Linked DNA regions of Chlorobaculum parvum NCIB 8327. The protein of the gene in region 2 interacts with the protein of the main gene of each other region in a pairwise test. Links are inferred from orthologs where the notes say so. Each region holds a gene or a part of one and is shown on either strand. Other genes may lie near its edges. The genes, in order: CPAR_RS05950 and acpP.

The links.
Region 1: the proteins of acpP (region 2) and CPAR_RS05950 interact in binary tests that used the Escherichia coli proteins (3 or more experiments, as listed by UniProt). The link is inferred for Chlorobaculum parvum NCIB 8327 from one-to-one orthologs.

Annotation. Positions count from the first base shown.
Region 1 is NC_011027.1:1,273,555-1,289,596, forward strand. Bases 11,689-14,458 are described here. They hold CPAR_RS05950 (alpha/beta fold hydrolase), read right to left. Parts: upstream 13,633-14,458; coding sequence 12,745-13,632; downstream 11,689-12,744. Other genes in these bases: CPAR_RS05940 (OsmC family protein), read right to left, coding at 11,689-11,874; cobS (adenosylcobinamide-GDP ribazoletransferase), read right to left, coding at 11,979-12,743; cobT (nicotinate-nucleotide--dimethylbenzimidazole phosphoribosyltransferase), read right to left, coding at 13,638-14,458. In the rest of the region: CPAR_RS05885 (DUF2141 domain-containing protein), read left to right, coding at 42-509; CPAR_RS05890 (hypothetical protein), read left to right, coding at 733-1,662; CPAR_RS05895 (BaiN/RdsA family NAD(P)/FAD-dependent oxidoreductase), read right to left, coding at 1,659-3,020; CPAR_RS05900 (efflux RND transporter periplasmic adaptor subunit), read right to left, coding at 3,111-4,280; CPAR_RS05905 (ABC transporter permease), read right to left, coding at 4,282-6,645; CPAR_RS05910 (hypothetical protein), read left to right, coding at 7,011-7,199; CPAR_RS10635 (hypothetical protein), read right to left, coding at 7,480-8,127; CPAR_RS05920 (ABC transporter ATP-binding protein), read right to left, coding at 8,124-8,843; CPAR_RS05925 (SET domain-containing protein), read left to right, coding at 8,993-9,463; CPAR_RS05930 (iron-containing alcohol dehydrogenase), read right to left, coding at 9,637-10,827; CPAR_RS05935 (DUF134 domain-containing protein), read right to left, coding at 10,817-11,278; more of CPAR_RS05940, read right to left, coding at 11,467-11,688; more of cobT, read right to left, coding at 14,459-14,699; cobU (bifunctional adenosylcobinamide kinase/adenosylcobinamide-phosphate guanylyltransferase), read right to left, coding at 14,783-15,313; cobamide remodeling phosphodiesterase CbiR, read right to left, coding at 15,354-16,042. UniProt on the Escherichia coli protein: The physiological role of BioH is to remove the methyl group introduced by BioC when the pimeloyl moiety is complete. It allows to synthesize pimeloyl-ACP via the fatty acid synthetic pathway through the hydrolysis of the ester bonds of pimeloyl-ACP esters.
Region 2 is NC_011027.1:136,946-148,876, forward strand. What follows is about bases 9,234-11,931. They hold acpP (acyl carrier protein), read right to left. Parts: upstream 10,854-11,931; coding sequence 10,614-10,853; downstream 9,234-10,613. Other genes in these bases: rnc (ribonuclease III), read right to left, coding at 9,234-9,280; fabF (beta-ketoacyl-ACP synthase II), read right to left, coding at 9,298-10,551; fabG (3-oxoacyl-[acyl-carrier-protein] reductase), read right to left, coding at 11,016-11,753; fabD (ACP S-malonyltransferase), read right to left, coding at 11,787-11,931. Outside these bases: bchZ (chlorophyllide a reductase subunit Z), read right to left, coding at 9-1,415; CPAR_RS00645 (glycoside hydrolase family 3 protein), read right to left, coding at 1,515-3,320; aminomethyl-transferring glycine dehydrogenase subunit GcvPB, read right to left, coding at 3,479-4,939; CPAR_RS00655 (hypothetical protein), read left to right, coding at 5,339-6,106; CPAR_RS00660 (hypothetical protein), read left to right, coding at 6,108-7,190; CPAR_RS00665 (hypothetical protein), read left to right, coding at 7,193-7,810; CPAR_RS00670 (response regulator), read left to right, coding at 7,791-8,174; more of rnc, read right to left, coding at 8,450-9,233. UniProt on the Escherichia coli protein: Carrier of the growing fatty acid chain in fatty acid biosynthesis.

The DNA.
Region 1 (16,042 bases), 1.1 Mb from region 2 along the record:
TACATCCAAAGTCTTTCTCCTGAACACTACGTTACTGAACGATGAAAAAAATTGCATTGCTCCTGTTGCTGATTTTCGCCCTCTCGGCTCCCGCAGGCGCTGAACAGAATCCTGACTCCGCAGGCATCATCGAGGTTTGCATCGACAATATCCGCAGTTCCGACGGCACGGTCGGCGTCGCGCTGTTCAACACCAAAAAGGGATTCCCCGATAAAAGCGAAAGGGCCATCAAGGGCAAAAGCGTTCCAGCCGGAAAGCAGTGCATCGTGCTTTTCAAGAACGTTCCTTACGGCACCTACGCGGTCAGTGTACTGCACGATGAGAATGGCAACGGCAAAATGGACAAGGCGTTCCTCGGCATTCCGAAAGAGGGGTTTGGCACATCAAACAATCCGAAGCTGAAAATGGGCCCACCTTCGTTTTCGGACTCCCAGTTTGACCTTGCCCAGCAGAAAATAACCCTGAACATCAACATGAAGTACCTCCGCAACCCCGAAGAGAAAAAGTGAGGAGCTCGGCACCGGCCAAAAACATCGAAAATGTAGATTTTTCAAGCACACCTACAGAAATGTAGCCTTATCCATGAATTAAGATTATTGGAGGCGAACAGTAGAAAAATCGCCAAACGCCTACGCTTCAATAGTTTAGAACAAAAGCATTCTTCGCTGGCACAGTAATTGCATATAACAATACAAGAAAGGCACATTTCCACGGCACAAAAAAGGACTAATTATGACCTCTTTCAACACCAAATATGGCGAGCTCAAAGGCGTCGAATTCAGAACACTCTATTCGAATGGCAAAACCGACGGCTGCCTTGTCCAGGAGGAGAATGTGCTCAGCACACCCTACGGAGAGCTGATTCCGCAGTACGAGGCAGAAGACATGGGGCGCCGCCAGCTTAAACCTTTTTATTTCTATAAGAACGGCGCCATCAAATCGGTAGCGCTACAGACCCAAACCCTTCTTCGCACGCCGGTCGGAGGCATTCCTGCCGAGCTGGTCACCTTTTACGAATCGGGCAGTGTCAAGCGGGTTTTCCCGCTCGATGGCAAGCTCAGTGGCTTCTGGACGGCCAAAAACGAGTTTGAACTGGCTGAAGAGATGACCGTCGAATCGCCGATCGGCAGCCTTCGCGCCAAGTTCATCGCCATCCAGTTTTACGAAAGCGGCGCTCTAAAGAGCCTGACCCTGTGGCCGGGCGAGTTCCTGACGCTGATGACGCCGGCAGGTCAGATCAGGGTTCGCACGGGTATTGCATTCTACGAGGACGGCGCGATCCGCTCGCTCGAACCGGCAGGCGTGGTACAGGTCGAAACGCCCATTGGCACCATGACCGCTTATGACAACGATCCGCAGGGTGTGCATGGCGACCTCAATTCGCTCCAGTTCAGCCCGGAAGGCACCGTTATGGCACTCAAAACCATCGCAGAAGAGATCACCGTAACCGATCAGCTTGGCAACGCACACCGCTTCGCCCCCAGCCTGAAGGACAACACCTGCGGCGTCGAGCGCAAAATCGTGGTACCGATGAAAGTAAGGTTCAGCGAGGGAAGAATAGTGTTCGAAGACCGACAGGAGTCGTTCAATCTCCAGCAGTGCAAAATCGAAGTTAGGCCTTACGACCGCAAAGGCGACCCAGCATACTCCTGCGCGGGCTAAGCGGGTTCGGTTCCGAACAATGCCTGGGTGGCTTCCAGACCGGCCACCCAGCCTGTTGAAAATGCTGCTTGCAGGTTGAAACCACCCACCTCGCCCGCGTAGTCGAGCAGCTCACCGCAGCAGTAGAGGCGAGAGTTAAGCTTCGAGCGCATCGTTTTGGGATCGATTTCGCCAAGCGCAACCCCTCCAGCTGAGACTTCGGCCTGTTCAAGCGGCACCTTGCGCACCGTACCGAGCGGCAAACGCTTCAGCAATGAGACGATACGCTGGCGCTGCTGCTTTCCGAGCACGCTCATCGTCACCGTCTCATCGATTTTCGCCAAGCGCATAATTTCGTTGGCAAAAGCATTTGGAATGGTCTGCACCTCCCCATTCTCGTTCTCCGACTCACCAAGCTTTTCAGGAGCGACCGGCATCCGTTGGAGCACGGTACGCAAAAGACGGCTACCATGGCGAGAAGCCTGGTCGAGCAAAAACGAGGAGAGCGCCTGTTCGTTGTGACCGGGAAAGAGATCGATTGCAATCCTGACCTGAGCACCTGACGCCATCATGGAAGCCACGGAGCGCGACAGCGAGAGGCACGCCGGGCCGGAAACGCCCCGATGGCTGACAAGCACATCGCCGCGGCGCACATCACTCGCGCCGTCCGACTCGGCAACAAGCGCCACGTTACGCAGCGAAATCCCTACCAGCTCACGTCGCGGCGGTGCGTTGAACCAGAGCGGTGCGAGCGCGGGCAGCACACGAACGACGGTCTGCCCGGCGGAAGCCGCCAGCCTGACCCCGTCACCGGTGGTGCCCGACGAGCCCCATGAGGAGCCGCCAGCCGCCAGAATCACCGTATCGCCTTCGAAGCACCGATCTCCAGCGCAGACAATGCAGCCGCGGTCGTCACAGTCGAGACGATCGATTCGTGCGCCGGTTACGATCTCCGCCGCGCTGTCGCGAAGCATTCGCTGCATGAGCTCCAGCACCTCGGCGGCGCGACCCGATTCAGGAAAAACCCGACCGTTCTCACGCGCCATCGTTTTGAGACCATACCTGCCGAACAGCTCAAGAAGATCGGCATTGGAAAAACGGTGCACCGCGTGACGCAGGAAACGCTGCTCCTTTTTGTCGAAGAAACCGGTTTCGAGCAGATGCCGAACATCGCCAGCATGGGTAAGGTTGCAGTGTCCCCCCCCCGAAATAGCGATTTTGTTGCCCGGCTTCGGATTGCGCTCAAACAGAATGATGCGAAACTGCTTGTCAGCGATACCAAGCGCTCTTGCCTGTTTCCGCGCCGAAATCGCCGCAAGCATCCCCGAAGCCCCCGCCCCGACGATGAGCAGCACACGCTCAATTCCGTTCTTCTGCACTACTAACTCGATTTTTTAAAGAATCCAACAGATCCGTCGGATGAAAAGCTGTTATCAAAAAGGGCCGCCGCAAGGGACTGTGCCCCTACACTACTCGCTGCTGGTTGTCACCCTCATGCCGTCCTGCAACTCGTTCGGCGGATGCATCACCACGCGCTCGCCATCGCGGAGACCGTCGAGTACTTCGGCGTCATCGATGCCGCGCTGGCCGATGCTCACCTTGCGAGTTTTAGCCCGTCTGCCGTCGATGACGAACACTTCCCACTGCTGGCCGCTCCTGAAAAGCGCACTGACCGGCACCCTGAGCACCCGTTCGGCACTCCAGGTGACGATGCTGGCCTGAACGCGGAAATTGTCGCCGAGAAGCGGTTCCGGCTGGTCGAGCGTGGCAATGATGTTCACCCGCTTTTCCTCGATTCCGAGCGCGGAGGTCTTGGTGAACGCTGCCGGTTCGATGCGCGTCACGGAGGCCTTGAGCGTCCCCTTGCCGCCCCAGTCGTCGATAGCAACCGGATCACCGGGCTTCACACTGACGGCGTCCGAAGAGAGCACATCAATGACAACCTCAAGCTGCTCCGGATTACCGATCTCGACCAGCGGCGTACCGGCCGTCACGAATCGCTCGCTCTTGTCGGGAATGCGCAACACCCGGCCCGTCACCGGGGAACGTACCTCGACCGCCTTCGTGGCGATTTTCCGGTCGATGCGCGCCTCGGCGGCGACAGCCTGCAAGCGCGCTGCACGCACCGCCTCTTGCGCTGCACGCGCCTCTTTTTCAAGTACCGAGGCATCCTCCCGAGCAAGCTCGTGGCTCTCCTTCGACACCGCGCCCTCCTGATAGAGGCGGTCGTAACGCTCCGCTTTCAGACGTGCCTGGGCAAGCTGCACCGAAATCTGCCGCTGCCGCGCCTGGGCTTCGGCCACGGAAGCTGATGCCGAACCGGCCATTGCCGCCGCTTCGCGGTATTCCCGCGTATTCTGATCAGGCGGCAAAATCGAGGCCACCGTCATGCCGGACCGGACACTGTCGCCCTCCACCAGCCCGATCCGCAGCAGCTTGCCGGTCACCGGTGCGGCGATGGCAAAGCGGTCGATCACCCTGGTGTATCCCTCGTCTTCAAGCGTCACGTCGAGCGGCCCGTAGCTCACCTTTCCGGCATCGACCGGCAACGGTGCTGGCCGAAGCACCAGCGCGAGCAGGGCGATGACTACGACCGATGAAATGGCGACAATGCGCTGGGTTCTGCTCAATGGTTTCATCTCACTCCCTTGTTTTCAAAACGGCGATCAGGTCGAGCGTATGGATTCTGCGACCCACAATCAGACCCGTAACGATAGCAACCGTAACCATAACGGCAAAGGCAAAAAGAAAGTTGACCGGCGTAAAAACAAGCGGCATCCGGTACAGTTCCGAACTCAACGCTTTCGCCAGCAGAACCGAAAGCACGACGCCAATCGCAAAGCCGAGCGGAATGGCCGCGATGCAGAAAACTGCCTGCTCGCCGAGGAGGATCACGGCGATCTCCCGCTTGGTCATGCCGAGCACGCGAAGGCTCGACAGCTCACGCACCCGCTCCGACAAGGTGATGCGCGCACCGTTGTAGATCATCGCGAACGCCAGCACGCAGGCGAACGCTGTCAGGATGAAGGTCGAGGTGTTCATGCTTTTGGCGATCATCTCGTCGAAGCTCTTTTTCATGGCCTGAAGCATCATGACACCGGCAATCCCCGGCGTCTGCTTGAAGCGCTCGTACAACGCGATGCGCTTCGAACCGTCGAGCTTCAGCAATGCTGCGCTCAGCGCGCCGCCATCTCCGGCGAGGCGATTCAGCTCATCGATGCGAAGATACGCTGAAAGACCGAGAAGTTCGTCGATGGTTCCTGCCACCGGCACCTCCACCGAACGGCGCTCCCCCTGCAAAAACTCGACCTGTAGCACATCACCCGCCTTGACGTCGAGCAGGTCGGCCAGCGTGGTCGTCAAAAGCAAACCACGGGCGGGGAGATTCTGCAGCCGGTCATTGCTGTCGGTCAGGCGCTGCAAACCGTCGGTTTTCTGCAAGCCTTTCAGCGTTTGCCGCCGCGAATGGGAACCGAACCGCAGCCGAACCGGCTCCTCGCGATAATATTCCGCATCGAGCACCCCCTTCATCGACGCGAAGCTGAACGCGGTCGAAGGCGGCATGGCCTCGTTGAAAATCACGGTCACATCCTCCCGATGACGCGAGCCGAACTCCACCTCGCTCATGCGCTTGACCGAGTCGAAGGTGTAGCGGCTCACCACCAGAATGGCGATGGAGAGCGCGATCATGGTCACAGACAGAAGCGATTTGAACGGATGGCGCTCGATATTGCGCACGATGATTCGCACCGGCGTCGAAAACCGGCGGGCGATTTGCGGATTGTCGAGAATGCCCGGCTTGTAGATCGCTGGCGACTCGGGACGCATTGCCTCGGCTGGAGGGAGATTCACGGCCTTGCGAGCCGCATCGAGCGCTCCGCCAACCGCCGCACCGAAGCTCAGCAGCACCGCGGCCAAGGCGTTCTCCATCCGGAAATCATAGATCAGCCTGGGAAAATTATAGACGTCGCCGTACAGTTGCAGCAACTGCGTACCCAGCCACGCACCGCCTCCCGTACCGAGCATCACGCCCGCAACCGTCGGCACAAGCGCAAACCCGAGCACGTGCAGGCCGATATCCTCGTTGCTGTACCCCATCGCCTTGAGCACGGCGATCTGCTCTCGCTGCGTGCTCACCAGCCGCCGCAGGACGATGTTCAGAAGGAAGATCGCGACCGCCAGAAAAATGGTCGGCAAAACGGTAATTTCGATGCCGAGAATGCGGATTTCATCGGAGATAAAGCGGTCGGAAAGCTGCTGGTCACGCCCGTAAGCCCCGAGCGAACCGTAGCGGGCGAAGATCCTGTCGAGCTGACGGATCACCTCTTTTTCCGAAGCTCCGTGCGCCAGAGTCAACGCCATATCGTTGAACGCGCCGCTCATGTCAAGCGCCGACTCAAGCGCCTTGCGGTTCATCCAGAACACCCCGAATCGGCGGTTATCCGGGAAAAACGCGCCCGGCTGCACCTCGTAAATATACTCCGGCGACAACCCGACGCCCACGATCTGCAACCGCTTCCAGCGCCCGTTGATCACCACGCCAATGTGGTCGCCCGGCTGAAGGCGGTTCGCCTTCATGAACGGTTTGCTCACCACCACCTCCTCCGGGCGGGACGGATCGGGCATGCGCCCCGATGAAATGTACACGCCGTTCAGCGACGGCTCGCCCCGGTCGGGAAGCGACACCAGGTGCGCGGTCGCCGGTTCATCGAGCCCCGGAACATCCACGGTCACATCGGTCTGGATGCGCGTGCTCACCGTCGCCACGCCCGGAATGCGGCTCACCTTGCCGCGCAAAAACTCCGGCGCACGCTTGCACTGCATGAACAGATCGGCAAACCGGTAGCGGCTGTAATAATCGGAGCGCGACACCTCCAGCGAGTACTTCACATTGGTCATCGACACAAACACCGCAATCCCGCACAGCACCACTGCCGTCACCGCCAGCATCTGCCCCTTCATGTGCAGAAGATCGCGCAGAAGTTTCCGGTTGAGCTCTTTCATGGACAATTGCGTGTGGAGATTCTCGTATCAGCGTACATCTACAAGGTATCAACACCGAACCACAAAAAACCGTTTTACCGGCTGTTACGTATCAGCATAGTGTTGTCGCCATAACAGTCCAGCATCACCGTCATTGCGAGGAGCAAAGCGACGCGGCAATCCATGCCGCAATCAGCGAAGGCAAAAATGGATCGCCACGCCCCGACAGGTCGGGACTCGCGATGACGACTCTTCGTCATTTTTATCTTGATATTGATGACAGACCCGACGGCTGGAATTGGAAAATCTTTACATTCAGGATTGAAAGGATGATTGAACAGGCAGGCAAATAATCAAATCGAACTGATTACAAACAGGAGAAACTCATGGCTGATGCACCCTGCAAAAACTGCAAACTGCGCGCCAAATACGACCAGAATCCAAGCTCACTCGTCGGCCGATTCTGGCGCTGGCACATCAACTTCTGCCCCGGCTGGAAAGCCTACTTCACCTCGCTCCCGCAGGAAGAGAAAAAGAGGCTGGCTGCACAGTATGATTTCAGGAAATATCAGTAAGGCAGGATTGAAGAGATAGGCAAAAAAGCCCATTAGCGCGAAGGCAACTTCTTCGGCTTGCAAAGATTCTTCTTCTTTTTCGACACCCTCGCACATTTCTGGCAAATGTACCTAGGCTTTGAAACTGCTTCTACGATAGCAGGCATATTTTCCTCGATCTCCTTCTTGTCGAGCTTGCAGAGTTTATCGTCTGGTTTCATGTTGGCTAATACTCAGTTAACAGGAGGCTTTGGAGTAGTGCCAAAGGTGACGCGGAAACGCCATTCCGTTCAATGCCTGACTAGCTATTTGTCCCTTTCAGCGCTGACATAATAAAATCTTTTAATGAAAGACCACTGTTATCGAAATCAGTCAAATAAACGACCTTTCCCCCTTGGCGGTATGCATCTTGGAGCGGCCCCGCTTTCTTATCCAGTGTTAGAACAACCGATTGCAACGAGCGTGCTGCCAACGATATATCTGCCTCATTCTTGAATAATCTCGTTTTTCTTTTCTTATTTGCGCCTAACCTTGATTGTTGGGAATCAATGAATTTCATTTCTTCTTCGCTTGCCCAATAGCCAACACCCCAGCCGCCAACTCGTTGATCTGATGAGCTATGTTGCTCATCATAAAAACCAAAGTACGGACGAACATCAATATTACACGTTGCAATAGTCTGCTCAATATATCGACGCTTATGATCTGGTGTAGGTGGAATTTCAAACTCAGCCTCACGAGTCAGGTGCAATGCGAATTCACTCGTGGCAAGCTCTTTCATAAGGTCAATCTGACGATCAAACAGAAAGTCCCATACGTTATGGTCGATATAAATATCCATTAGCACAATACTAACCCTTTGCGAAAATTGATTATATGGTTTACCTATAACACGCCTGATTCTTGAGTTATGCCCTGATAATATACCTGAAAGAATCCCCTTCATCACCACGACAACTCCGAAGGCGAAATCTTCTCTTCATTCCGCCGATCCTCAATCACCTCCCCACTTCGCAACGTAATAACCCGGTCTGCCATGCCCGCGATGGAAACATTGTGCGTGATGACGAGCGTGGTGGTGCCGAGTTCGCGGTTGACTTTTTCAATCACTTCCAGCACGAGCTTGCCAGTAGTGTAGTCGAGCGCGCCGGTGGGTTCGTCGCAGAGCAGCAGTTCCGGGCGTTTGGCGACCGCGCGGGCGATGGCGACGCGCTGCTGCTCGCCACCGGAAAGCTGGGATGGGAAATGGTTAATGCGGTCGCCAAGGCCGACGAGGCGCAACGCTTCGTCTGGCGGCATGGGATTTTCGACGAGCTCGGTCACGAGCTGCACGTTTTCGAGCGCCGAGAGGCTTGAGATGAGGTTGTAAAACTGGAAGACGAAGCCGATGGAGCGGCGGCGGTAGGCGGTCAAGCCCTCCTCGCCCGAAGCGTTGATGTCCTTGCCCCGGAAGGTGACTTTGCCGGTATCGGGCACGTCGAGGCCGCCGACAATGTTGAGCAGCGTCGATTTCCCGCTGCCCGACGCGCCGAGCAGCACCACGAGCTGGCCTGCCCCGAAATCGAGCGAAATGTCGTGCAGAGCCTTGACGGTCACCTCACCCATCAGGTAACTTTTCGACACCCCATCGACGGTAAGAACGGATTGATGCGCTTGATCGATCATCGGCACAAACCTTCAGACATGGTTAAAAAAAACCTCTCCGAATCGAACCACTCCGCCGGAGAAAACATTCCTGAATGCTCCGGCATCCGCTCGATGGATTCAGCCGCGAGATTTGTATTTTCAGCTTTTCCATCGACAGCCGGAATCGCATGACACCACTTCTCTTTTTTATAGCGACCATCATCTTCGCCGCCGGGGCGGCTGCGGGCGCGGTTGCCGTCAACGTTCTCCGCAAAAAGCAGGACGGAATCTGCCGCGGCAGCGTGCGCATCGGTCCATCGACGGTCGCCGGACGCGGCGCATTTGCGCTCAAAGCGATCAACGAAGGCGACATCATCGAGCGCTGCCCGGCGCTTGAAGTGAACGAAAAAGACATCGGCGGCGAACTCTACAACTACGTCTTTTACGGCAGCGACGAAACCCGCAGACTCGTGGCCATGGGCTACGGCATGATGTTCAACCACTCCTCGACCCCCAACGTCGCCTACTACCGCGAAGACACCCCAACCGGCACCGAGCTGGTGCTCTACGCCCTGCGCAACATCAGCGAAGGCGAAGAGATGTACTACAACTACGGCGACGAATGGTGGAGTTCAAGAGGCGAAAAGGCAGATTTTTGACAGTTGACAGTTGACAGTTGACAGTTGACAGTTGACAGTTGACAGTTGACAGTTGACTATGGGAAATTGAATTTTTGAGCGCAACGAATCAAGGAAGGCCACAAAAACACCTTTCGGGGTTCGGACTTTGCTCTTCCCAAACTATCAACTGTCAACTATCCATTATCAACTAATCAAACCCTCGCTGCGAGAATCCGCCGCATCGCAGCTGCATCAAGCGGAGCTGCGTTACTCTTGCTTCGCGTTGTGGCGATGATCTCCTCGAAATCTTCCTCGCTCATCCCGAACTCGCCGAGACGCGGAAACGCGAACTGCTCCTGCCACGCTTCGAGCTTTGCGACAAGTTGCTCGCACGCTTCGGCTTCGCTCGAAAATGATTTGCCGGTGAGAATTCTGGCCGCGTTGGCAAATTTGGACAGGCCGACTGAAGGCTCCCCTTTTGCCTGAAGCTGGCGAATGTTCTCGCGGGTGGCTTCGGCGAGCAGCGTGGCGCAGAGCGTGCCGTGAGGGATGTCGAACAGGCCGCCGACCGACGAGGCGAAGCCGTGCACGATGCCTAGACCCGCGTTGGCCAGCGCGATGCCCGACATCAGCGCTGCGTAGGCCATGTCGGCGCGCACAGCAACCGAAGCCGCGCCGTCGCCGCTGGCAGCCTCGAACGAGCGGGCGAAGTGCTCCAGGCCACTGCAACAGAGCGCGTCGGTGTAGGCGCTGGCGAAAGGCGAGAGGTAGGCTTCGAGCAACTGGGTGAAGGCGTCCATGCCGGTCGAAACCGTCACCTCGCGCGGCAGGCTCACCATCAGCTCCGGATCGATAATCGCCACATCGGGCACGAATGCCGGATGGCGCAGCGAGCGCTTGAAGCCACCCGGCCCGACGCGGCTGATGACCGAGTTGTTCGTCACTTCGCTGCCGGTGCCCGAGGTGGTCGGCACAGCGATAAACGGCACTTTGCGTCCGTCGTGCAGCAATACGCCCGGACGTCCTTCGATGAAACGCTCGACCGAATGGTGCTGGAGCAGCATGCCCGAAATCGCCTTGCCCGCATCGAGCACACTGCCACCGCCGATTGCCGCAACCGCATCGAACGGGCGCTTGCGCCCAAGCTCCACGGCATGGTCGATCAGTTCAGGCGACGGCTCGCCCGCGACCTCCAGAAGTTCGACCTCGATCCCAGAGCGATGAAACTCTTCCAGCAACCCCGAAGCCGCTTCGGAGCGCCGAAGCGTGCTCCGGCCAGTCACCAGCAACAGAGTGCGGCCGTATGCCGAAACGGATGAAGGCAGGCAAGAAAGCTTGCCCGCGCCGAAATGGATGCGCGGCAACGGCAGAATGGAAAAATCGAGGTTTTGCTCACTCGACATTGCTGTACCTCCCCTGACGAATCAACAGTTTACCGCACTGCGGGCAACGCGCCGTCCGGCACGGAATGCCCTGCACCCAAGGCTGGCGGTGGCCGCAGTGCAGACAGACGCAAGCCGCCTCCCCCTCCGCCGCTTCGTTCGGACAAGGCTGGTCGATGTTACCACCCTCGATGCAGATAGTCTTGCCGCCCACCAAGGCGTCGGCAACCTTTTTCCGGGCGGATTTGATGATGCGCCCAAAGGTCTGGCGGGAGACCTTCATCTTTTCAGCCGCATCGGCGTGGTACAGCCCATCAAGGTCCGCAAGCCGCAGGGACTCGACCTCATCGAGCGTCAGCACCACATTCTGCTGGCGCTCCGGGCGCACCCCTTCGGGGAGAAAGCAGGTCACTTTGGGAACATCTTCGACAGAACGGCAGCTGACCGGTCTGCCCGCGCGCTGGTTTTTCATAGATCAGCCGGTATCGTTTAAAGCAGGAAGGCCGTCGCAGTGACGACACACCGGGACAGCCTTTCAAGTGTAATAAGCGGTTCGAGAATATTCAGCTGGGTTTCAGCCCCGCGGACATTCAGACCTCTTACATTTCATGTTGCCCCGGCTTTCAAGCCGGGTAGCACCACCTTGGTATGAAATATCCTTCAGCCCTCGACCACTTCGGTTTTCACCTCGAAAGCCGGGGGTTCCATGATGTGCTTCTTGACCGCGCAGAGGTTGGCTGCGTTGATAACCGCATCCTTGTACTTTTCCGGGAAGGTCGGCGGAACCTCGATGGTCAGGGTAATCTTGCCGATACCGCGCCCACCCGCTTTAGGCTCGTGACTCTGCACGATTTTTATGCCGTCGGTCGGAATCTCGCGGCTCTGGCAAAACGAATAGACGTAGATGCCTGCGCAGGTGCCGATTGAAGCGAGAAACAGGGCAAAAGGCTCGGGGGCAGAACCCTCGCCACCGCCGTGAACGGACTGGTCGGTCTTGATGGTAAATCCTCTGAATTCGGCGTTAACCTTTTTACCGCCGCCGAACGTCACGATCAAATCACTGGCCATAGATGGAAATGTCTTTAGCTTGAAGTTAAAATTCCGTGTCCAAGTATAACGATATAGCAATTGATTAGCAACGTGCTGAAAAAATCACCGAGTGCAAACGGGCACTACGCTATCGCCGAAAAAAGACCTTTGAGCCACAGCGCCGCCACGAACCACACGGCAATCTCCACCAGCTCGCTGCACGCACCGAGCACGTCGCCCGTGATGCCGCCGATCTTGCGGTGACTCAACCAGCCGACGAAGAACAGGGCGACAACCGAGCCAAAGAGCAGGATCGACGATGGGACGACCTGCCAGTCGAGCAGCACGAAAAGCAACACGACGCCGGAGACCGAGGCGACGAGCAGGTGCGGCCAGCCCGCATCCTCGACAAACGCCGTAGCCGTACCGCCCTCACTGCGGGCGTAAGGCATCCTCGCGGCAAGCAGCACCTGCGCCGTGCGCGACAGGACGACTCCGGCGGCGATCATGCCGTACGCTCCGGCGCGGGCCAGTTCAAGCAGACAAATCCACTTGAAGAGCATTACTCCGATGAGCGCCAGCGAGCCGAACGAACCGACGTTGGGGTCTTTCATGATTCGCAACGCCGCCTCGCGGTTTCGCCCACCAAAAAAGCCGTCGGCGAGATCAGCCAGCCCGTCGGCATGCAGCCCGCGAGTGAGGATGAACCCGCCCAGCAGCGCGAGCACGGCGGCCAGCTCCGGCCATCCGGCGCCCATTCCGGCGCGGGCAAACAGCACGACGATGCCGCCGATGACGAGCCCAACCACCGGAAACCAGTAGAGCGACGAACTGAACCGCTCGGCGTCACGCCCCGGCACCGGCAGCACGGTCAGCGTCCGGAGCGCCGTCACGAGTCCGCTCAGCATCTCAGGCGAGCTTTTCGACAAATTGCTTCACCCCGGCAGCGAACGCGGCAGGCTGCTCCTCCTGCGGAAGATGAGCGCAATCGGGGATGACAAGCAACTCCGCACCCGGCAGCTCCTTGGCCAACCGGAAGCTCTCCTCGGTTTTGACTGTCAGGTCGTGCTCACCGGTCACCACGAGCGACGGCGTCGCGACCGAAGGCACGCGCTTGTCGAAATGGAGTCGGTGCGTTTCGAGAAACAGCTCCCAGAAACCACGCGACCAGTCGCCAACCATAAAGTCATTTCTGAAAGCGGCAAGCGTCTCGTCCGAAAGGCGCGACTTGACGTGCCAGAATCCCCTGGTGTTTTTGTCATACAACTTCGCGATGAGCAGTTTCATCAGGCGTGAAAAGACCGGCCGCATCGCCTTCATGAAGGGCTTTACGAACGACGGCACCTCGCTGTTGGCGTAGCCGCTGTAGATCATCGCGCCGACGAGCACAAGGCCCTGCACGCGCTTCGGATGGCGCATGGCGGTGAGCAGCGCCAGCGTGCCGCCAGTGGAGTTGCCCACCAGCACCGCGCGGTCGAAACCGAGCTTGTCCATCAACGCCACGACGAGATCGCTCTGCGCCTCCGGACTGTAACGCACCTCGTTGTTGCGCTTCGGCAGCGAGCGCGAGGTCAACCCGAATGCAGGGCGATCGAAAATCAGCACCGTCGCCCCTTCAGAGAGCGGCTTTGTCACGTCGTACCACGAGCGCATGCTCAGAAAGCTGCCGTGCAGCAGCACGACGTAAGGCGGCTTGCCACTGCCGTAGAGCTTGTAGTGCACCCTGAAACCGTTGCAGTCAATAAACTTGCTTTCACTGTCGGCGCGCTGCCGCTGTATGTCGAGAAAAGAGTCCATGTTACTCAGTCGTTTTTGCCGGAAACTCCTGCCGAACTGAAGGTAGCCATTTCGTTGTAGATTTTCAGCGACGCCTCGATCACCTGCATCGCCATCGCCGCACCGGTGCCCTCGCCGAGCCGCAAATCGAGATCGAGGATCGGCCTTGCACCGAGCTTCTGCATCACCGCGCGGTGGCCCTGCTCATTGGAGAGGTGGCTGAAAAAGAGGTAGTCGCTCACCTTGCATGAGAGCTTGATGGCGCACACCGCCGCCGAGCTTGAGATGAAACCATCGACGACCACTGGCATCCCGACCGACGCCGCCCCGAGAATCAAACCGCAGATGCCCGCAATCTCGAAACCGCCCAGCGCCGCCAGCACTTCGAGCGGCGTGGCGAGATTGGCGCGATTGACCTCGATCGCCTTTTCGATCACCGCAATTTTGTGATGGAGCCGCTCGTCGTCGATGCCCGTGCCGCGCCCGGTGATTGCATTCACCGACATGTCGAGCAGCACCGAGTAGAGCGCCGTCGCGGGCGTCGTGTTGGCAATGCCCATCTCGCCGGTGGCAAGCAACTCGTAACCCTGCTCGCGCGCCTCAATGGCCAGCTCCGCACCCGCCATGATCGCCTGCAAGGTTTCATCGATACTCATCGCCGGGCCTTCGGCCATGTTCGCCGAACCGTGCTTCACCTTGCATCGGCGCAGCATCGGATGCTCCGCGAAATCGTGGTTCACCCCCATATCGACAACTTCAAGATCGGCCCCGGCATGGCGCGACAAGACGTTGATAGCCGCCCCGCCGCCCAGCATGTTGTACACCATCTGCGGCGTCACCTCGGCAGGAAACGCCGACACGCCCTCGGCTGCCACGCCATGATCGCCCGCAAAGCAGAACACCTTCTTTTTCGACAGCGAGGGCTTGCTTGTGCCGGTCGCGATACAATATTTCATCGCGATCTCTTCGAGCCGCCCAAGGCTCCCCTGCGGTTTGGTCAGATCATCGAGATGCGCCTTGACGGCGGAGGTCAGGTTCATATCGACAGGCTTGATGGAAGCGAGAAGCTGCTGAAAACGGTCGGTCATAGAAGTTGAATTACAGTTTTAGATTCAGGCGGGATTCATCCCACTGGACATTCAATAATCTTACATTCATGTTGCCCCGGACTTTAGTCCGGGGTTGATTGTTTGAGAACCAAAGGCAGTCCGCTGCACAGTAGATACGCCTGCGTAGCGCGTTCGGCCACCTTGCGATTGAGCGTTCCGGCAAGGTCGCGGAAGTCTCGAGCCATCGCGTTTTCGGGTACGATGCCCATACCGACCTCGTTGGAGACGAAGATGATGTCGCACGGCGGAGCGTTCAGCACGTCGAGCAGAGCATCGATGCGCTCATTGATCACCGACTCATCGCCGAGATAGTGCATCATGTTTCCCAGCCACACGGTCAGGCAATCGACCAGCACCACCTCAGTACCTTCGGGCAACGCCCGCAAGGCCTTGTCGAGATACACCGGCTCCTCCACCGTCGTGAATCGCTCTTCACGCTCCTCCTTGTGCTTATCGATACGACGCTGCATCTCGTCATCGAACGCCTCGGCGGTGGCAAGAAACACCCGGCGTTCGTAGGCAGCGGCAAGCCTCAGCGCATAACTGCTCTTGCCGCTCCGCGCTCCGCCGGTCACGTAGATCACTTCAGGCATAGCGATTGAATTGTGTTTGATGAATCAGCGACGGCTCGAATCATGATGAAAATCGTTCAAGTGTTTCAACTGACGACAGAAAATCCGCTTCCGAGAAAATCTCCAGCGTGAACACCTTCGGTTCGCCATCAGCCTTACGCAGCGCTTCGACCACCAGATCAAGCGCTTTGGGATTCATGTACGCGAGTGAGTTATGGTCACGACCTTCCGTCGTGCCGTGCATGTGCAGCACTCGCGCACGCGACAGGTAGCGGCGGAGATAGTCGGCGGTCGGGAAGCCGTAGAATTCGAGATGGCCCACGTCAAGCGTTACCGAAAAGTCGAACTCTTCGACGACCGGCCAGACGATCTCGAAGGGGTAGTTCAGGTTTTCGGCGCAGAACATCGAGGCCGATTCGCCGCAGCCGTCGAGCAGCATCTTCGCTGAATCGGCGAGGTTTCCGGCAAAACGCAAACGCTCTTCGTCGGAAAATTCGTTGATGTCCACCCCCTTGCCCGCCTCGAAGTGCATCACGAAAGCGGACTTTGGCAGCTCGCGCGTCAACTCGATAATCCGGTGGCACTTGCCCACCGAACGCTCGCGCTCGCCTGGATCGTCGTTGCCAAGATAGACGTCGAGCGGCAGGTGCACCGAGTAGGTGAGGTCGTGCTCTGCGGCCAGCGCGACAAGCTCTGCGATCACCTCTGGCGTCGGCAGGTTGCTGAATTCGTCAGACTCGAAGAGCACAA
Region 2 (11,931 bases):
TTGAAAGCTTATCCCAACTGTTGCAGAATATCCGGGGTGACGGTGTCTGCGCCTCGCGAGGCTGCCAGATTTTCGGCTTTGCGTTTGAGTTCGCGGCCAAAGGAGATCTGGCTGATGAACGGGGCTTTTTTGACGATACCGTCGAGGATGGCATTGGCTTCGGGCGTCCATTTGAGCGGTTTTGCGGGGGCCGCCGCCTGCTGCCGCCGGGTGATCGGCAGGAAGTTGAAAAGCGTGTCGTAGAGGGCGTTGACAATCTCCTGGACCAGCCAGACCACACCGCTGTGGCCCATGAAGGGGGTGCCGAGCGCACGGCGCACGATGGGGCCGGGGAAGCCTGCCGGGATGAAACGGGTTTTGGCGTCGAGTTCGGCGAGGTAAATCTTGTCGGGCATCCGTCCGTAGAGGAATTGCGGCTGCTTCGCTTTGATCTCTTCGCGCACGGCGTTGTTATCCGCCGTCGCCGAGTCGTGGCTGAAGAGGCACTGCATTCCGAGTTCGTCCGCGAGCACGCGCTTGATGCCGTCGGCGTAGCTTTTGCTGGCCACGACGCCGAAGCGGATGGTCGGGAACCACTCCGACTGCGGCCCGCGCCACAAGTCCCATAGCGGGCTGAGCGTGGTGCGCTTCTCCTCCTCGATGAACTGCACCGCCTCTTCCTCCGTCCCGCAAAGGCGTCCAACTTCCTCGATGAAGCGGTCGGTCTCCTCGATGCCGAACGGCGCGTAGAGCACCGGCCTGCCCAGCTTTTCGGCGAGCGCCGCGCCGAATTCGCGGTACATCACCACGACCGCCGCCGAGTTTTTCAGCTTCGCGATGTCCGCCGCTTTTGACTCGAACGGATAGACGTGCCGCACCGTGCCTCCTGCGCCCGCGACGAGGCGTTTGAGTTCCGCGAGATCGGCGGGGCTGTTGAAGCAGCCGTAGGTCGGGCCGATGATGCTCACCGTGCCCGGTTCGATCTGTGCCGGTTGGCCGTCGTCGAACTGGTCGAAGAGCCACGCCAGCGCCCGGTCGCGCCCCTGCCACTCGTTCTGGCCGAGCGAGTCGGAGGCGAAGAAGCGCACCGACGGGTACTTCATGGCGAGCATGTTCTGGTGGTCGCTGCCGATCATTTCGCTCTCGGCGCTGGAGACGAGGATGAGCTGCTTGCCGGAACCCTTCAGCTTGTCGATGGTCTCCTGCACGATTTCGGAGCTGCCGGACGAGGAGATTTCGCGCTCGGTGAGGCTGGTGGGCGTGAGGTTTTCGAGGTAGGGAATGGCGTCGGTGTAGTCCATGACGGCCACGCCGGTCAGATTGTAGCAGCCAACCGGCGCGTCGGCGATGACGTGCACGTCGTCGAGCGCGCAGAAGGTGTTGACCGCGGCCCAGTAGGCGCTGGCGGTGGATTCGTCCCTGACGGTTTTTGCCATGATCGGTAGAATGATTTCAGGCGCCACCCGGCTCAGCGGACGGGTAGCGGAACAACAAGAAAGATAGACTTGAAAGGTAGGTAATTATGTGCCTAAGAATCAAGGTTCAGGGCGTTCAAGTGAAACCGGAAGTTTGCCGCTCGGCACGAGTTCACCTTTGAGCGTTTTGATGACAGCGGCTTCCGAATAGTCGTTCGAGCTGTAAGCGCACAGCGCTGTGCCGATTTCAGGGAATGCCGTGAAGATGTAGGGCGTGCCGAACGAGACAAAGATAATCGGTGTCCCCTGCTGCAGGATGGCCGGGAGGCTGCGCACAAAGTCGCGTTGCAGCTCGGTGAGTCTGGAGGACGTGGTGCTCGACCAAGCCTGGATGCCGGTGGTCAGGACAACCGCGTCGGCTTTCGAAAGCAGCATCGAGGCTTCCCGGAACGTCTTCGCCCCGCTTGCCGGAGTGAGCCGTATGCTGGAAACTGCATACTCCCTGCCAAGCCTTTTGGCGAAGCTGCTGCCAAACGTTTCGCCAGGGCGATCATTGAGCATGATATTGACGACCCGGGCGCTGTCCGGCAGGCTGAGCGGCAGCATCCTGTCGCGGTCGCGAACCAGAGTGAGCGATTTCTCGGCCAACCGTTCGGCAACCTTGGCGCTTTGCGAAGTGCCGATCAGTTCATGCAGCCGGGAGGGATCGACCAGCTTCTGGCGGTCGAGGCCGACCCAGTGCTTGACCAGCAGAATCCGGCGCACCGATTGGTCGATGCGGCGTTCGGAGATTTTGCCGCTTTCCACCGCGGCGCAGACCGCCTCGAACGTCCGCTCGGGATCTTCGGGATAGAGCAGAATGTCGTTGCCCGCCTCCACCGCCTTGACGGCGACCTCCTCGGGCGTCAGGCCGCCGCTTTGCAGCGCCTTCATGTTCAGGGCATCGGTGACGATGAGGCCGTTGAAGCCGAGATCCTTGCGCAACAGACCGGTGACGATCTTTCTGGAAAGCGAGGCAGGTTCGAGCGATCCGGTCAGTTTCGGCACGGCCAGATGGCCCACCATCACGCTCATTACGCCCTGCGAAATGGCTGACCGGAATGGTTGCAGCTCGTAGCGTTCGAGCCGTTTGCGATCGCCTTCGAGCACCGGCAGGGCCAAGTGGCTGTCAACCGTGACGTCGCCATGCCCCGGAAAGTGCTTGGCCGTAGCCACCAGTCCGTTGGACTGCATTCCGTCGATGAAGGCCGCCGACATGGTGTTGACCAGCGGAATGCGGTCTCCGAACGAACGGGTGTTAATCACCGGATTGGCCGGGTTGATATTCAGATCGACCGTGGGCGCATAGTTCTGCTGGATGCCGACAGCCCGCGCCTCCCGGGCGATGATTTCGCCCATGCTGCGTGCCAGTTCGGGATCTCCGGCTGCGGAGACGGCCATCGCCGCCGGGAACTCCGTCGCGCCGTCAAGCCTCATGGCAAGGCCTCGCTCCATGTCGGCGCTCACCAGCAGCGGCACGGCCGACAGGTTCTGGAAACGGTTTGCCAGCCTGGCGGCGCTTTCGAGGTCGCCCTTGAGGAACATGATGCCGCCGATTTTGCCCTCTGTCGCGAGGCGGGAGATGAGCCGGTACTCTGGATCGTTGTCGCCTGTATAACGGGCATAGACCTTCGCCACGATCATCTGCCCCACCTTTTGCCGGATGCTCATGCCTTGCAAGGTCTGTTCGACCCACGGCAGTTCAAGATTGAAAAGCTGCTTGATGTCGGTCTCTTCAGGCGTGTAGGGCGCAACAGTGGTGGTTTTGGCCGTGGCCTGACCGGGTTGCAGCATGGACGCAAAAAGCAGAAAAAGCGCTACGGCAGAGGCGAGTCGGAAACGCATGGTTTGGCAGAGCTTCTGAACACGGTTGTTCTGTTCGGGCAAACGGTACTGATTACTGTGTGGGAAATCTATGAAACATATCCCTGAGGAAGAAACGGGAAATCGCGGCGGGGAGGTTGGAATGGTGACAAAAAAAGAGGCTGCCCCGGTAGTCTCTCCGGAACAGCCTCGATCTGGAATGGCTTCTGCTGAATGGCAAATCAGAGCGGGCAGCAGATGTTGAGCTGGCGCGAGGCCTGCGCTTCATCGAGCCGCTTGACCGGCGTGGTGACTGGCGCTGACTTGATGATGTCCGGATTCGACTTGGCCTCCTCGGCGATGGCGATCATGGCATCGCCGAAGGCGTCGAGCGTCTCCTTGGCCTCGGTTTCGGTCGGCTCGATCATGAGCGCCTCGCTGACGATGAGCGGGAAATAGACCGTCGGCGCATGATAGCCGTAGTCGAGCAGCCGCTTGGCGATGTCGAGCGTGCGGACGCCGTGCTCCTTTTTCTGGTGGTCGCCCGACAGGCAGAACTCGTGCATCACCGGGCGCGGATACGGAAGCGCGTAGTGCTCGACGAGCCGCTGGAGCAGGTAGTTGGCGTTGATGATCGCATTTTCCGACACGCGGCGCAGACCCTCGGCACCGAGCATCCGGATGTAGGTGTAAGCGCGCACCAGCACCGAGAAGTTGCCGTAGAAGTTCATCATGCGGCCAATCGTGTCGGGCTTGCCGGAGTTCAGGCGGTAGCGCGTCTCGCCGTTCTCCTCGACCTTCTCGACCACCGGAACCGGCAGGAACTCCACGAGCCGCTCGCTGACGCCGACCGGGCCGCTGCCGGGGCCGCCACCGCCGTGAGGCGCGGAGAAGGTTTTGTGCAGGTTGTAGTGCATCACGTCGAAGCCCATGTCGCCGGGGCGGGTGATGCCGAGCAAGGCGTTCATGTTCGCGCCGTCCATGTAGAGCAGACTGCCGTTGCCGTGCACCAGCTTTTCGATCTTCGGCATCTGCTTCTCGAAAATGCCGACCGTGTTCGGATTGGTGAGCATCAGCGCGGCCACCTCGCCATCGAGCTTGGCGCGAAGGTCGGCCATGTCGGTGCAGCCCGATTCATCGCACTTGACCGACACGCACTCGTAGCCGCCGAGCGCCGCCGACGCCGGATTGGTGCCGTGCGCCGAATCGACCACGAGCAGCTTGTGGCGCGAGTTGCCGAGCTTTTCGTGATACTTCTTGATGAGCAGAATGCCGGTCAGCTCGCCATGCGCGCCCGCCGCCGGTTGCAGCGTCACCGCCTTCATGCCCGCGATCTCCTTGAGCATCTCGGCCAGCTCGTACATGAGCTGCAACGCGCCCTGCGACGTCGATTCCGGCTGCAACGGATGCATCGACGCGAAACCCGGCAGGTCGCTGGTGTAGTCGTTGATCTTGGGATTGTACTTCATGGTACAGCTCCCGAGCGGGTACATGTTCTTGTCAACGTGGTAGTTCAGGTTCGACAGCCGCACGAAGTGGCGCACCACCTCGCTCTCCGGCATCTCCGGAAGTTCAGCCGGCTCCTTGCGCAGGAATTTCGACGGCAGCAGTTCATCCGCCGGGCGTTCGTCAATATCAAGCGGAGAGAGGCAGTAGCCCTTGCGACCGCTGCGGGAAAGGTCAAAGATCAGTTGTTCTTTCATGGACAGGCCTTGATTGAGAGGCTTCATCGGGTCGCTGCGCACGAGAGCAGAACGACCTGCATAAATTAACGATGTTCCCGGTCGAAATCGCTCAGGCCGGAAGGTTCACAATATACGCATTTTGGGGCGTGTGTAAAGAGGGGGGAGGGCATGAAACAGTTACAATGCCATCATGTCGCATGGAGAGGACGAATGTTCAATAGTATTGAATAGAAATTGGATTGATCTCGGATTTTTAGCAAGTTTGAAAATTAGACGTAATCTTTGAAATAACCCAGAGAGGAATGTCGTCGGGCTGCTTAAATCATAGTTACGCATTATGATTCACCTCAGAATGTGTAACGAGTTTTTTTCTCATACATATGAGAATCTGTATCGATAAGCTAAATATGATTATTGATGGCAAAAGAGGAATTTGAAAAACTTGTTGCTTCTTTGTATGAGAATTATAAAAAGGGACGAATAAATAGATTAAGCGACTCAACTCTTTATGAGTGGTCTGATGTAGAACGGCTATACAGCTTAATTTGCATGCTCAAAAAGAGTGAAAATAAAAAAAATCTATATCTTTTAGTGAAAGACTTTATTTCGATATATGTCACATGTGTTGAGAGACGGGATTATGGTTATGATTTTTTAAATTTTGATAAAATATTTAATGCAATCTCTACTCTAAAGTGCAGAGAGTCTCTAGAGTTATTGCGATTCTTTAAAAGAAAGCTGGTTGATAAGGGCTTTTCTGAAGAAGTTGTTGTTCTGATAAATAAGATAAAAAAGAAGCAGTACGAGTGTGCTTTTAGTGAGTATCTCAATTCTTGGCATAATTTGCGACGGCTTGGTAGGTTGATTGTTGCATGGATTACTAAAGATATTTATGGTTTATTTTTTGGCTTATTATCTTTGTTGGTTTTATCAATATTTTTTCTTTTGCCAAATAATGTCTGCCAAGAGTGCGCAGTTTTCGCTTTTGACAAAAATGCATACTCATCAAACTGGCTTATAAATCATGCGTTAAATGTTATAGTTTTATTTTTTTCTTTAAGCGATAAGGTGGATGTTTCTCCTTTAAGTTTTTGGGGTATTTTTTTGTTGGTCCTTGAGAGGGTGCTCTTTTGGGTAATTGTTGTCAAGTATTTAATTAAAGAAATAGAGGAGAGGTATTTATAATATGGTTAAAGACGTGCGAATACTTGAAAAAGTGACAAAGTATTTTGTCTCAGTGTTTTTTAGATTAATACTGGTTTTTTATGGCGCTGCTCTTCTAATGCTTTATGGGTATGTTTTTGATTGGTATTATTATCTTTATTTTTTGGCATTCTATGTTTTTATTTTTATAAAATCATCAGGCCGCCAAGATCAATTTCGTTCTCACTTGAGACTTTTAAATGACTATCTTTTAATATTCTTAGTTTTGTATGGCAGGAATATGGAATTGCCCGTAAATTACGTTTATGCTGTAATGCCGGTAATAAACTCGGTCAATCATTCCGGAAGATTTAGAAATCCCCTCCTGTATGTTTATAACTTCTTTTTTTTGCTTTTGCTCTTTTATGTCAACAATTGTGAGATAGCGTTTACCCGACTAGGCTTTACTTCCATTATTTTATCGTATTTAGCCTTGGTAATATTGGCTGAAATGAGTGTATTGCGCTCTATAGAGAGGGACTTTATTGATGATTTTGTTGAAGTTGCTGAGGGCTTTGCATTAAGAAGTTATATTGGAAAAAGCTCTATTCAGATATACTCCGAATTAATGCAAAAAATCAATAATTCTCCACTTCGTTACGTCTTGAAGATGAGGGCCATATATTGCTTTTATTTAAAAGAGCAAGATTTTATTTTTTTAAATGCCTCAAAGCTTGTAAGTGACATAAAGTTTGACAATCCGGACAAGGTTCTTGCCAGCTTAGAAGACCCATTTCCCGTTTCCTTTGATCATCCGGTTTCCATTAATGGAGAGCTTTGCGCTAATAATTCTGTATTTCTTTCTGCAATTCATGATAAAAAATATATCTTCTTAATTCTTCTTGATTATAAATACGCTTTTAAAGTTTTGCGCCCAGTTGTGCTGTATAGCTTGCTTCGGCCAGTTTTGGATAGGGCCATAAATTATATCGACCTCAATCGAGAAATATCTATAATGAGGGTTGATATGATGAAAAAAGTCGCTGATAAGTATTCGTATGTGATGACTGCCATAAAATCAATGCACTCTATAAGGCAGCGACTTTCCCCGATAAAAACTATATAACAATGCAGGAAAAGTATACGGCTATATCTGATAGTGATCCAAGAAAGAATGATTTCAGAAATCTACTTATTGAAGAGGAAATCAATGCTAGGAGAGAAATGGGTGAAATACACACGTTGGTGACGAGAGTGTTGGAGAAATCGAGGAATCCTTTTCTGCCAAATGCGATTGATAATTATGATTTGGATCACTTGCTAGCCACTTGTCGTTTTGTCTATCAATCAATCTTTGGAAGAGTTCCTTCTGTGAATGTTTGCGAGGCAGATGATTTTTGCTTAATACAATATGACGCAGACGTTATGCGTACAGCATTATATGATATATTATATAATGCAAAAAAAAGTGGTAAGGGCGAGCCTGTCGTTGATGCATCATGCGAAAATGGCTATTTAACATTAAGAGTGAAAAATATGGCAAATTGTCGTGATGAGGACAAGGCCATGATTAAAGGATATAATCAAGGAGTTCGCTCTGAGATAATGAAAAGGAGTTCTTCAGGCTTAAGCATCATCTACGAATTGCTATCCAATATGTCAATAAAAAGTGAGATTGATTGTATGGATGGATTTTTCATTTTTAAGATAATCATTCCTGTTTCACATGAGAGTACTAATCGTTGAGAACGAATTTGCAGAGTTAAAAAATGTATTTGAGGCGGCAAGTTTATATTACTTTGAATCAAAACTACAATACGATGTTTGCGGCCTGTCGCAGCACCTGAAAGATTATATCGGCGTCACTTATTATGACTATATATTTGTCGATATAGATTTATCTGTAAATAGTGCAAAAGATGGCTATGGGGTTATTTTTGACCTTATTTATGACTATGGTGTTTCTTCAGGCAATATCATAGTTATGACAGGTCATAATAAGATACATGAAGAATTAAAGATCAAGGGACTTCCTGCGCTACAGATTTTATCAAAACCAATTGATATGGATGAGGTTTATTATGCATTGAATGGGGGAAATGAGCTATAACCTATATGTGGAAAAATATAAAGCGTTTTCTGTTATCCGAAGAAATGGGTCCTTAATCTTAAATAACTTTATAGTTTAGAATGAAATCTTAAGACTTTGTTCAAAGCAGTGCTATTCGGATTACATTTTCTTAACGCAACCCAGCTGAAGTTTTAGGAACATACTTTCATGCATGAATCTGGCGGTTGCTCCTTGTGTCGATAAGTAGCGCTTGAGGTTGGAAGGGTTATCAAGCGATTTCGTCGTCGATTTACACAGAGGGGGCGCTGGTATTTTCATGACTCTGTAGCCTGATGGAACGGATTCTCGTTTTCCAGCCTCTTCATAGCTTCTCTGGCGGCGAGCTGTTCAGCATCCTTTTTTCGTGGTGCGGTGCCCTTGCCGAGCGGTATGTCGTTGCAGGAGACTTCGATGACGAAGGTCTTTTCGTGCTCCGCGCCCTCTTCGGCAACCACGGTATAGACCGGTTGCGGGAGCTGGTGAGACTGGCTGAACTCGATCAGTCGGCTTTTGTAGTTGAATTCCGCTTCGACGATCCGGTTCAGATCGACCATGGTGATGACGTGGTTCATGATGAAGCGCTTCGCTCCGTCGAGCCCCTGGTCGAGATAGATCGCTCCGACAAGCGCCTCGAAGGCATCGGCAAGCGCCGAGTCGCTGGTGCGGATTTTCTGCAGGTTGGCTGATTCGCCGATAATGAGATGCTCGCCGAGTTTGAGCTCGCGTGCAAAGGCGGCCAGTGCCTTGCGGTTAACAATTTTAGCGCGGTTGCTGGAGAGGTGCCCCTCGTCGCTTTCGGGGTAAAGCCTGAACAGGTGTTCGGAAATCAGCAGGTCGAGCACGGCGTCGCCGAGGAATTCAAGCCGCTGGTTTGATTCGGGGCGCTCGCTTTCGCCTTGATGGTCGTGCAGTAAGGAACGGTGAGTAAGAGCGATACGGTAGATCTGGCGACGGCTGCAGGGGCGTCCGGTGAGGTGCTCCAGATGGCTGAGGGTTGCGGCAGCGAGGTCAGGGCTGTTGGCGTCCGTTGTGCCCCCATAGGGTTCATTGGACGCCTCTGAACGAAGGAGCGGCAGTGACGTTAACTTTTGCCACAGGTTCCCCATCGTCGAGCCATTTGCGGTCAGGCCGCCGGGGCTTTCCTGAAGATCAGGCAGCCGTTGTGCCCGCCAAAGCCGAAGCCGTTGTTGAGCGCGTACTCGATCTGCCGCTCTTTCGGCGTGTTCGGGGTCACGTCCACATCGATCTCCGGATCGAGATTGTCGATGTTGATGGTCGGAGGCACGGTCTGGTTCTGCAGGGCCAGGATGCAGGCGATCGATTCAACGACGCCAGCCGCGCCAAGCAGGTGACCGGTCATCGACTTGGTCGAGCTGATGCTGAGCTTGTAGGCGTGATCGCCGAACAGCTTCTTGACAGCCTTGATTTCAGCAAGGTCGCCCAGCGGAGTGGCTGTGCCGTGCGTGTTGATGTAGTCGATTTTGTCCGGCGTGATACCAGCCATGTTCAGGGCTGTCTTCATCGCGCTGAGTGCTCCAAGGCCTTCCGGGTGAGGAGCGGTCAGGTGATACGCATCGGCGGATGCGCCCATGCCGGCGATTTCAGCATAGATTTTCGCGCCGCGCTTGACGGCCGATTCGTAAGTTTCGATCACCAGCGAGCCGGCGCCTTCACCCATTACGAAGCCGTCGCGATCAGCATCGTAGGGACGTGAAGCTGTTGTCGGATCGTCGTTTCGGGTCGAGAGTGCCTTGGCCGAGTTGAAACCCGCTACGCTCATCGGTGTGATCGCTGCTTCGGAGCCGCCGCATACCATGTAGTCGGCCATGCCCATCTGCAGAATCATCACCGCGTCCATGATGGCGTGCAGGGAGGTCGCACAGGCCGAGGCGGTTGCGTAGTTGGGGCCCATGAGGGTATTTCTCATGGAAATCTGTCCTGCAGCGATATCGGAGATCAGCATCGGGATGAAGAAGGGGCTTACCCTTCGGGGGCCTCTTTCCAGGTATTGCCTGAACTGCTGATCGTAAATAGTCATGCCGCCTGTGCCCGAACCGTGTACCACGCCGATACGGGTTGGATCGATCGATGGCAGGTCAAGCCCGGAGTCCTTGAGGGCCTGTTCGGCGGAGATGACACCGTACTGGCAGTATGGATCCATGCGAGAGGCTGATTTCCTGTCGATGAAATCTTCGACATTGAAATCTTTCAGCTCGCAGGCGAACTGAGTGGCAAAATCGGTCGCGTCGAAATAGGTGATCGGTGCAGCGCCGCTTTTGCCCGCCATGAGGGCGTTCCAGAAGTCCGCTGCCGAATGGCCGACAGGCGACAACACTCCAATTCCGGTAACGACGATTCGTTTGAGTTCCAGACCCATCTGTTCAGATTTTACGTTATTCAGGCAGGGGTATGCCCTGCCTGAAAAGAATGCCGCTGTTCTTACTTCTTGTTGACGATGTAGTCAATCGCCTGCTGAACGGTACCGATCTTCTCGGCATCTTCGTCAGGAATCTGCACGCCGAACTCGTTCTCGAGTTCCATGATCAGCTCAACGGTATCGAGCGAGTCTGCACCGAGATCATCGGCAAACTTGGACTCAGGGGTGATCTGATCTTTGTTGACACCCATTTTGCTGACGATGATGTCGTACACTTTATCTTTGATTTCGGCTGCGCTCATAGCACTGTTCTCCGGATTAATGGTTGATGTCGATTACAAAAAAGCACGTTCGTTAATATACGAAGAAAACGCCACCGGGCAAACTGGCGCTCGGAGGCATCAACGGCGGCCTGCACATGCAATTGAATGCGTTGCTAAGTCGCCGTTGGGCAAAATGTTAGCTTACATGTACATGCCACCGTTCACGCTCAGCACCTGCCCGGTGATGTAGGCAGACTGGTCACTGGCGAGGAAGGTCACGGCATCGGCGACGTTCTGTGGCGAGCCGAACACGCCCAGCGGAATGGCTGCGAGCATCTGCTGCTGCACCTCTTCGGAGAGTGCGTCGGTCATCTTTGAGGAGATGAAGCCAGGGGCGATGGCATTGGCGCGGACATTGCGCGAGGCGAGCTCTTTGGCGACCGATTTGGTGAAGGCGATCACGCCGCCTTTCGAGGCCGCGTAGTTTGCCTGTCCGGCGTTGCCCATCAGGCCGATGATCGAGGCGATGTTGATGATCGAGCCGGAACGCTGCTTCATCATGGTGCGCGTGGCGGCTTTGGTGCAGTTGAAGGTACCCTTGAGGTTGACTGTCAGCACGGCGTCCCAGTCCTCTTCGCTCATGCGCATCAGAAGGCCGTCGCGGGTGATGCCGGCGTTGTTGACGAGAATGTCGATACGGCCGTTCTCCTTGGCAACGTCGTTGAAGACGTTCTGGCAGGCTTCGGCGCTGGTGACGTCGAGCTCCTTGCAGGTGACCTTCGCGCCAAGCTGCTTGAGCGCCTCTTCGGTTTCGCTCAGCCATTCGGCCTTGACGTCACCGATCACGATGTCGGCGCCTTTGGCAGCCAGGTCGAGGGCGATCGCCTGACCGATTCCGCGGGCTGCGCCGGTGATGATCGCCGTTTTTCCTTCAAACATGGTCATAATGGTATTCTTTCGTTTTGCTTAGGCTTAATTGCGCGCGGCGTCCACCTGATCGGCGGTATCGACGCCTGCAATCGAGGCTGCCTTGCTGATTCTTTTGATGAGTCCCTGAAGCACCTTCTGGGGGCCGACTTCGACAAATTCGGTGACGCCGGCATCGACCATCGCCTGC